Regions from separate parts of the Alkalihalobacillus sp. MEB130 genome, predicted to be linked through region 2. Evidence: a T-box and tRNA genes for the amino acid it is inferred to sense, from the RefSeq annotation. Region 2 holds a T-box; the other holds one or more tRNA genes.
What was found. The T-box of region 2 lies ahead of serS (serine--tRNA ligase). A T-box ahead of a tRNA ligase gene usually reads a tRNA of that ligase, here a tRNA-Ser.

Region 1 (4,472 bases), on a different contig from region 2:
AGTTGAATTGATTGCATCAGCCAACTCACCTGTAGGAGCTCCGCCTCCATTTGGACTTAGAATTTGCCAGAAGAAAGTATGGTTAGCATGACCTCCACCATTATTACGAACAGCACCACGAATATCTTCTGGTACAGCATCTAGATTAGAAACTAACTCTTCAATGCTCTTGTTCGCAAGATCGTCATGACCTTCAAGCGCTGCGTTAAGCTTTGTAATATAAGTATTATGGTGTTTGCCGTGATGAATATTCATAGTTGCCTCGTCAATATGTGGTTCTAGTGCGTTTGCTGCATAAGGTAATTGTGGTAATTCATAAGCCATAATAAATTTCCTCCTCTAAGTACGTTAAATTATTTGTCGGAGTATGTACCCCAAAAAAACATAGACTTTAGCAACATTTTTGTTTCATAAGTCTTTCAATTCATACATTACCAAATTTTGAGCATTGTTGCAACGATAATGCTCACGAAAAATTTAGTCATGTAAACACTCTTACTCTACCCTTACATGATATGGAATAAACACGCTTTGTCATAACAAAAAAGCTAGTACATAAACATATACAATCAAAAGCTACAAATAACGGAGGAATCAAATGAATTGGTGGGAAGCATTGATAATTGGGTTTATACAGGGGATATCAGAATTTTTACCGATTTCAAGTACCGCACTTATGCTTATTGTTCAAAGACTTCTCGACATCCCCATTGGTGAAAACTTCAAGCTTGCATTTGAAACCTTTTTGCATATCGCTTCTGTGCTAGCTGTTATTGTTTACTTTCGACAAGAGGCAACAAAAATCCTTTACGATTTTTGTTCATACCTTGTAAAGAAAGAAGATAGAGCTCGCACTAATTATAGATTTGTTCTTTTACTTATTATTTCGACTTTTATAACCATTTTAGTTGGAAATTTCATTGAAGGAGTACTTGGTGATCAGATGACAACGCCTGCTACAGTAGGAGTTTCTCTTATTATTACAGGTTTATCTTTAATTTTAATTGAGCATGGATTAAAAGTTGGATCTAGGGGACTTTCCAAGCTGAATTGGAAGGATGGAATCATCATTGGAATTGGGCAAGCTTTGTCCTTAGTACCAGGGATTTCTCGTACAGGTAGCACCTTATTTACCGCTCTTTGTCTTGGTTTAAATAAAGAGACAGCCCTTCGTTACTCCTTTTTTCTTTCCATTCCCGTTTTTCTTGGAATGACCATTTTAAAAACTCCTGAACTAATAAGAAGCTATACAGAGATAAGCTTACCCTCCTTAGTCATAGCATTTTTATCATCATTTCTATTTGCATTAATCGGAATTAAATGGTTTATTGTTATGTTACAAAATACAAGACTCACTTATTTTGCTTTTTATTGTATTGGACTCGGTATCATTACATGGAGTTATATTTAATAAAGGCTGAGGAAGAACTATTTCATAGCAACAATCTTTACGAAAACAGCGTTAATAAAACAGCATGCAAAAAAAGACCTCAAAATGAGGTCTTAAAGTTTCATCATATGTAAAAACAATGGCGGAGGAAGAGGGATTCGAACCCCCGCGCGGTTTAACCCGCCTGTCGGTTTTCAAGACCGATCCCTTCAGCCGGACTTGGGTATTCCTCCGCATAAAAAAAGCTAATTGTAAATGGTGGACCCTGTAGGACTCGAACCTACGACCGATCGGTTATGAGCCGACTGCTCTGACCAACTGAGCTAAGGGTCCTCTATGGGGCGACTGATGGGAATTGAACCCACGAATGTCGGAATCACAATCCGATGCGTTAACCACTTCGCCACAATCGCCGTAACATATTTAAATAAAAGTAGCGGCGGAGGGAATCGAACCCACGACCTCACGGGTATGAACCGTACGCTCTAGCCAGCTGAGCTACGCCGCCATATGTTTGGCTCCACAGGTAGGACTCGAACCTACGACCGATCGGTTAACAGCCGATAGCTCTACCACTGAGCTACTGTGGAACGACAATTAAGGACAAGAATTATATTACCATGCACTTTCTAATGAGTCAACACTTATTAGAAAAAATGTTATTTGACAAAAAAGAGCATTTATTTGGCACTGATATAACTTACCACACATCAAATTATTAGACAAGCATAATTTCATTAAAAGACCAGTGTCCCACTTACTTTGGACACTGGTCTCCTTTAGATTAGTAATTGTCTTCTCCTATAACTGCTTCAGCAATATTCACTGAATGATCACCAATTCGTTCAAGGTTACTTACAATATCAACAAAAACGATCCCCGCTGAACCGGAACATTTTCCATCATTGACTCGCTGTATGTGCTGCTTTCTAAGTTTTCTTTCCATTTTATCTATCTTTTCTTCTTTTTCAAGCACCGAACGAGCCATATCACTATCAATTAGTTCAAGCGATTGGATGGCTTCTCTTAACGTTGAGAGTGTTAACTCCGACATTTCTCGAAGATCATCCAATGCTGTTTCTGAAATATGAACCTTATTGACTTTCTGATAATCCTTCAGTTCTACGATATTCTCTATATGATCACCGATGCGTTCAATATCGCGTACGGTATCCATTAACATTGAATGTAGTTTTGAATCATGTGCCGAAAGAGATCTTGAGGAAATTTGTATTAAATAATCAGTGATTTTCCGATCTAGATTATTGATTGCTTCCTCAAACTGTATGGACATTTCAGCATGTCTTTTTTGACCAGTTTCAAGATATTGACTTACTTCATATAATCCTCTCTCTGAAAATTCAGCCATACGCAATACCTCTTGTTTTGCTTGTCCAAGCGCAATAGCTGGTGAACTTCCAATAAATCGAGGATCTAGATGTTTCGCTTTATATTCAATGCTAAATTCTTCACCTGGTACTAGCTTTGTTACAATAATTGCCAATATCGCCACAAACGGCAGTTGAATTAGCGTATTGGATACATTAAAGATTCCATGTGCAAATGCAATCGTCATTGGTCTATTTAGACCTAGCTCAACAGCAAGAAAACTAATGAGCTGAAAGAAAAACGGATAAACAATTAACACAATGATTGTACCTATTAAATTAAATATAACGTGCGTAAGTGCTGCTCTTTTTGCAGCTACTGAAGCTCCTATTGCTGCTAAAATTGCGGTGATAGTCGTTCCAATGTTATCTCCAAATAAAACAGGCAAAGCCGCATCTAATCCCATTGCACCTTGTTCATATAACTGTTGCAACAGACCAATTGATGCGCTCGAACTTTGAACAGCAACTGTAAAAATCGTACCAATTAGGACACCAAGTAATGGATTTTCACTCATACTTACCGTCAGTTCCGCAAACGCCTCTAATTCTCGAAGAGGTTTTAATCCAGTTCCCATTAATTCTAAACCATAAAATAAAGCTCCAAATCCAAAAACAACTTGACCATAGTTATTTACTTTTTTCGCTTTTATGAAGAAAATTAATGCTGCACCAACTGCGATAATAGGCAACGCATAAGCAGAAATTTTAATTCCAATAATAAATGCCGTCACCGTTGTACCTATGTTTGCTCCCATAATGACCCCTATTGCTTGCTTCAAAGTCATGAACCCAGCATTAACAAGGCCAATCGTTAAAACGGTTGTACCGGTACTCGTTTGTAGGAGGACCGTTACAAATAAACCTGCAAACACACCCATTACCGGATTCGTTGTAAATTTATCAAGCACATCACGTAAACCTTCCCCTGCAACCTTTTGCAGGCCATCCCCCATGTATTTAATACCAAAAAGGAAAATACCTAGTCCACCAAAAAACATGAACAAGAGCGTTTGTAAATCCACCAATCCTCATCCCTTCATCTCATAAGTCAAATACTCATCCAACTTTCGACAAACATCAACATTAAACACCCTGTCTATTATTAAGCATTTATGAATGGTTTGTAAACCATAAATTATTAAGAAATGCTCTTTATTTAAAATTAATATAAAAAAGTCATAAAACGAAGGAGCTCTGTGAAACAATGATAGCTATTTCAGGTTCGATTCGTTAAAATAACGATGAGTGAGAAGCACATTCTTTATTCTCACTGAAAGAGAGGATCAGCTAATGAGTTATTGGGAATGGTTTTTCAAAAGCTTTTATAACAGAAAAGCTATTGCATATAGTCGCTTTAGACCAATTACAACCACAATAGGGTATGTACTATTTATTATTTTTCTTGCAAGTATTCCTTATTTTATTTCTTTAAACAGTTCGATTATTACAAGTATTAACCAGTTAAATCGTACATTACAGCATGATTTACCAAATTTTCATGTGAGCGAAGGAAACTTATCTTGGGACGGAGAAGAGGCCTTTTTTGCTGAAGAATTCAATGAAGGATTCTTCTTAATTGACCCATCTAATACATTTTCTGAAACTGATTTAATTCAGTTAGATGAAGGAATTGCATTGCAACAAAGTGAATTTATTTTCGTATCTGATGGACAAACGCATTCGGTCTCGTA
Region 2 (4,472 bases):
TCCTTATGCAAGTGATATCTGTGTGGAGCGTCTTCCTGAACTTGAAGAAGATGAGAATGGCAACCAAATTCGTTGTTGGATCTACTCTGATGAGTGGGATGGCGATCCGGAGGTGAATGTATATGAAAAAAGAACTACTGAAAGTTAAGGATCTTAAACAATACTTTCCTATTAAAGGTGGTATGTTAGGACGTACAGTGAACCACGTTAAGGCAGTTGATGGTGTAACATTCACTGTTTATGAAGGGGAAACTGTTAGTATCGTTGGGGAATCAGGCTGTGGTAAGTCAACAACAGGACGTGCGATTCTGCGACTTGATGAGCCTACTTCTGGTGAGGTCGAGTTCCAAGGAGAAGATCTACTTTCGCTAAACAAAGCGCAAATGCGTAAAAAGCGTAAAGATTTACAAATCATTTTCCAAGACCCTTATGCTTCTATTAATCCACGTCAAACAGTACGTCAGATTCTTGATGAAGCATTAGAAATACAAAATATCGTCCCAAGATCAGAACGTGATGAAAAAATTCGCGAGTTAATGGCTACAGTTGGTCTTGGTGCTCACCAAATTGATCGTTTCCCACATGAGTTTAGTGGTGGTCAACGTCAACGTATTGGGATTGCTCGTGCATTATCCGTTGATCCTAAATTAATTATTTGTGATGAGGCTGTATCAGCTTTAGACGTATCCATTCAAGCACAGGTAATTAACTTATTAAAAAAATTGCAACGTGAGTTCCAATTAACGTATTTATTTATCTCACATGACTTAGGTGTTGTTCGTCATATTTCAGATCGTGTTATCGTTATGTATCTTGGACGTATCGTCGAGATTGGTGATAAAACGTCTGTATTTGATAACCCTCAGCACCCATATACAAAGGCATTACTTTCAGCTATTCCTGTTCCTGAGCCAGGAAAGAAAAAAGAACGAGTGATCTTAAAAGGGGACGTTCCTTCACCTATTAATCCTCCAGAAGGCTGTCGTTTTCACACACGTTGCCCGTTTGCAACAGACCTATGTAAAACAGACACACCTGAACTTAAAGGTGAGGATTATATGAAAGAAGGCCATCTTGCTGCATGTCATTACATGGACGAGATCGAGTCAGGAAAACGTAAACCTAATTACTAAGGTTCAATCAAAAAACAGACCGATGTTCGGTCTGTTTTTTTATATTTGAAGTAATACATGTTTTTTGTACCAGTTTCTCTAAGGTGCGCGGTGCCAGTGCTGTTACTTCATTACACAAACGACTGTACAGATCTTATTTTATGAAAAAATGTAATTTTACGTTCTATGAGGACAGAGAAGCCTTTATTTTACTTATTCTTCCCACATAAAACCTCATTGTCAGCAAATAGGGGCTATCCTGTCCTTCTATCCCTCTATAATAGGCGTTTTCATCTAAATAACGTCTCTCGTGTCCTTATAACAGACTAGATAGGGTCATCCAGTTGAAACAAAACCGACTGCACATTCATGCAGTCGGTCCTCTATTCTTTACTTCCCTGTAATTCTCTCTACATTCCCCATATATGGGCGTAACACTTTTGGTACTACAACAGATCCATCTTCTTCTTGGTAATTCTCAAGAATTGCTGCCACTGTACGGCCGACTGCAAGACCAGATCCATTTAATGTATGAACAAATTCTGGTTTTGCTTTTGGTTCAGGGCGATATTTAATGTTTGCACGACGCGCTTGGAAATCCTCAAAGTTACTACAAGATGAAATCTCACGGTAAGAATCATTGCTTGGGATCCAAACTTCAATATCGTATTTTTTTGCTGCAGTAAAGCCTAAATCAGCTGTACACATGCTTAAGACGCGATAAGGTAACTCTAAAAGCTGTAACACTTTCTCAGCATGCCCTGTTAACATTTCAAGTGTCTCATACGATTCTTCTGGTTTTACAAAACGTACTAGCTCGACTTTGTTAAACTGGTGCTGACGAATTAATCCTCTTGTGTCACGTCCTGCAGACCCTGCTTCAGAGCGGAAGTTTGCGCTATATGCCGTGTAGGCAATAGGCAATTGTTCTGCTGTTAAAATTTCATCTCTGTGTAAATTGGTGACCGGTACTTCTGCTGTTGGAATAAGGAAATAGTCAAGGCCGTCAATCTTAAAAGCATCTTCCTCAAACTTAGGCAATTGTCCTGTTCCTGTCATACTTGCACGGTTGACCATGTATGGAGGAAGGATCTCTTCATAACCATGCTCATCTTGATGTAAATCCATCATGAAGTTAATTAACGCACGCTCTAAACGCGCTCCAAGTCCCTTATAAAAGACAAAACGACTTCCGGTAACTTTTGACGCTCGTTCAAAATCAACGATTTCTAGGTCCGTTGCAATGTCCCAATGAGCCTTTGTCTCAAAACTAAATGAACGAACTTCGCCCCACTTACGAACTTCCACATTGTCGTCTTCTGTATCACCAACTGGAACACTTTCATGAGGAACATTAGGGATCGTTAAAAGAATGCCTTCTAACTCTTCTTCTGCTTGACGTAGCTGTTCATCTAGAGATTTAATTTTTTCAGATACTTCTTTTGTTTCCTTAATTAAGTGATCTGCATCTTGCTTTTCGCGCTTAAGTTGAGCAACTTCCTGAGATACTTGATTTCTTCTACTTTTAAGCTCTTCTACTTCTACTATAATTGTACGACGCTTCTCATCTAATTCTTCAAAGCGATCAAGACCAGATATGTCTTCTCCTCTTGTAGCAAGCCTCTTTTTTATATCATTAAAATCCTTGCGTAGTCGTTTCACATCTAACATTGGTTTTCCTCCTCTTGTCTTATCTTACCTATTCTACCAAATACCATTGTATAAAAAAAAGCCCTCACCCCTTCTATAAAAGAAGGGACGAGAGCACCCGCGTTACCACCCTTGTTGCAGAGATATTAGGGCGAACTTCCCTAATACCTAACTGCCACTTTAGCAATAACGGCTGCCTACCGAGAAGATTTCATACTTCTACTCCAAGGTGGATTCGATACAAGCGCTGGCCGGTTCACACCCACCACCGGCTCTCTGAGCAGCACGTTGTATGTACTAATCCTTATCTACGCGTTCGTCTTATTGTTTTGTTTCTTCTACAATTGAAACAAAGAATTGATGAAAACGGTGGTCATCTGTAAGCTCTGGATGGAATGAGCAAGCTAAGAAATTACCTTGTCTTGCTGCTACAATTTCATCTCCATATTTAGATAGAACTTGTACATCTTCGCCTACTTCTAAAATAAGCGGCGCACGAATGAACACAGCACGAATGTCTTCTCCCACACCTGTTACGTGAAGATCCGTTTCAAAACTTTCACGTTGACGTCCAAAAGCATTCCGCTGCACTTTCATATCCATTACAGCCAAATGTCCTTCATCTTGTCCTTCAACTTGACCAGCCATTAAAATCGCACCAGCACAAGTACCAAACATAGGCTTACCTGCACCTGCAAATTCTTTTAAAGGCTCGTAGAAACCGTATAAATCAATGAGACGGCGCATCGTAGTACTTTCCCCACCAGGAAGCACAAGTCCATCTAAATCATTTAACTGTTCTACTTTTTTTACAACAATTACTTCTGTATTTGGAGCCTGTAAGCAATTCACATGCTCTCTTACAGCTCCCTGCAATGCTAATACTCCTATTTTAACCATTACTGATCCTTTCCCTTACACCAATCTGGTGATTACCAGCCACGCTCTTGCATGCGCTCTGTTGGGTTAAGAGTCGAAATTTCGATGCCTTTCATTGCTGTTCCAAGTCCTTTAGAAAGCTCAGCAATTAACGCGTAATCTTCGTAGTGAGTTGTTGCTTCAACGATTGCACGAGCAAACTTCTCAGGGTTGTCCGATTTGAAAATACCAGAACCTACGAATACACCATCAGCACCAAGTTGCATCATTAATGCAGCATCTGCAGGAGTTGCTACTCCACCTGCTGCAAAATTAACAACTGGTAATTTACCTGTTTCTTTAATTTGTAGTAAAAGATCAAATGATGCACCAAGGTTCTTCGCCTCTGTCATTAATTCATCTGTAGACATTTGCTTCACTTTGTTAATTTGTCCTTGAATCATACGCATGTGACGAACAGCTTCAACAATGTTTCCTGTTCCTGGCTCGCCTTTTGTACGGATCATAGATGCACCTTCACCGATACGACGAGACGCTTCTCCTAAATCACGTGCACCACAAACAAATGGTACAGTGAAATCACGCTTGTACAAGTGGAACACTTCATCAGCTGGTGTTAATACTTCACTCTCATCAATATAATCAACACCCATAGCTTCAAGTATACGTGCTTCTACAATATGTCCAATACGAGCTTTTGCCATAACTGGAATGGAAACAGCATTTAATACTTCTTCCACAATTGTTGGATCAGCCATACGTGCTACTCCACCTGCTGCACGAATATCAGCTGGTACACGCTCAAGGGCCATAACGGCTACTGCACCTGCA

Region 1: it has a tRNA-Ser gene. The T-box ahead of serS (serine--tRNA ligase) is inferred to sense a tRNA for this amino acid. The anticodon was not compared.

The regions. Positions count from the first base shown of each region.
Region 1 covers NZ_JAOANA010000016.1:60,265-64,736, forward strand. Annotated here, with positions in the region: gene N0O92_RS16095 (superoxide dismutase) at 1-324, opposite strand, end outside; gene N0O92_RS16100 (undecaprenyl-diphosphate phosphatase) at 599-1,411, shown strand; tRNA gene N0O92_RS16105 (tRNA-Ser) at 1,531-1,623, opposite strand; tRNA gene N0O92_RS16110 (tRNA-Ile) at 1,647-1,723, opposite strand; tRNA gene N0O92_RS16115 (tRNA-His) at 1,728-1,803, opposite strand; tRNA gene N0O92_RS16120 (tRNA-Met) at 1,825-1,898, opposite strand; tRNA gene N0O92_RS16125 (tRNA-Asn) at 1,906-1,980, opposite strand; gene N0O92_RS16130 (Na/Pi cotransporter family protein) at 2,175-3,803, opposite strand; gene N0O92_RS16135 (DUF1189 domain-containing protein) at 4,072-4,472, shown strand, end outside.
Region 2 covers NZ_JAOANA010000038.1:5,652-10,123, reverse strand. Annotated here, with positions in the region: gene N0O92_RS22550 (ABC transporter ATP-binding protein) at 1-148, shown strand, start outside; gene N0O92_RS22545 (ABC transporter ATP-binding protein) at 123-1,133, shown strand; gene serS (serine--tRNA ligase) at 1,503-2,783, opposite strand; T-box leader at 2,864-3,082, opposite strand; gene pdxT (pyridoxal 5'-phosphate synthase glutaminase subunit PdxT) at 3,084-3,662, opposite strand; gene pdxS (pyridoxal 5'-phosphate synthase lyase subunit PdxS) at 3,695-4,472, opposite strand, start outside.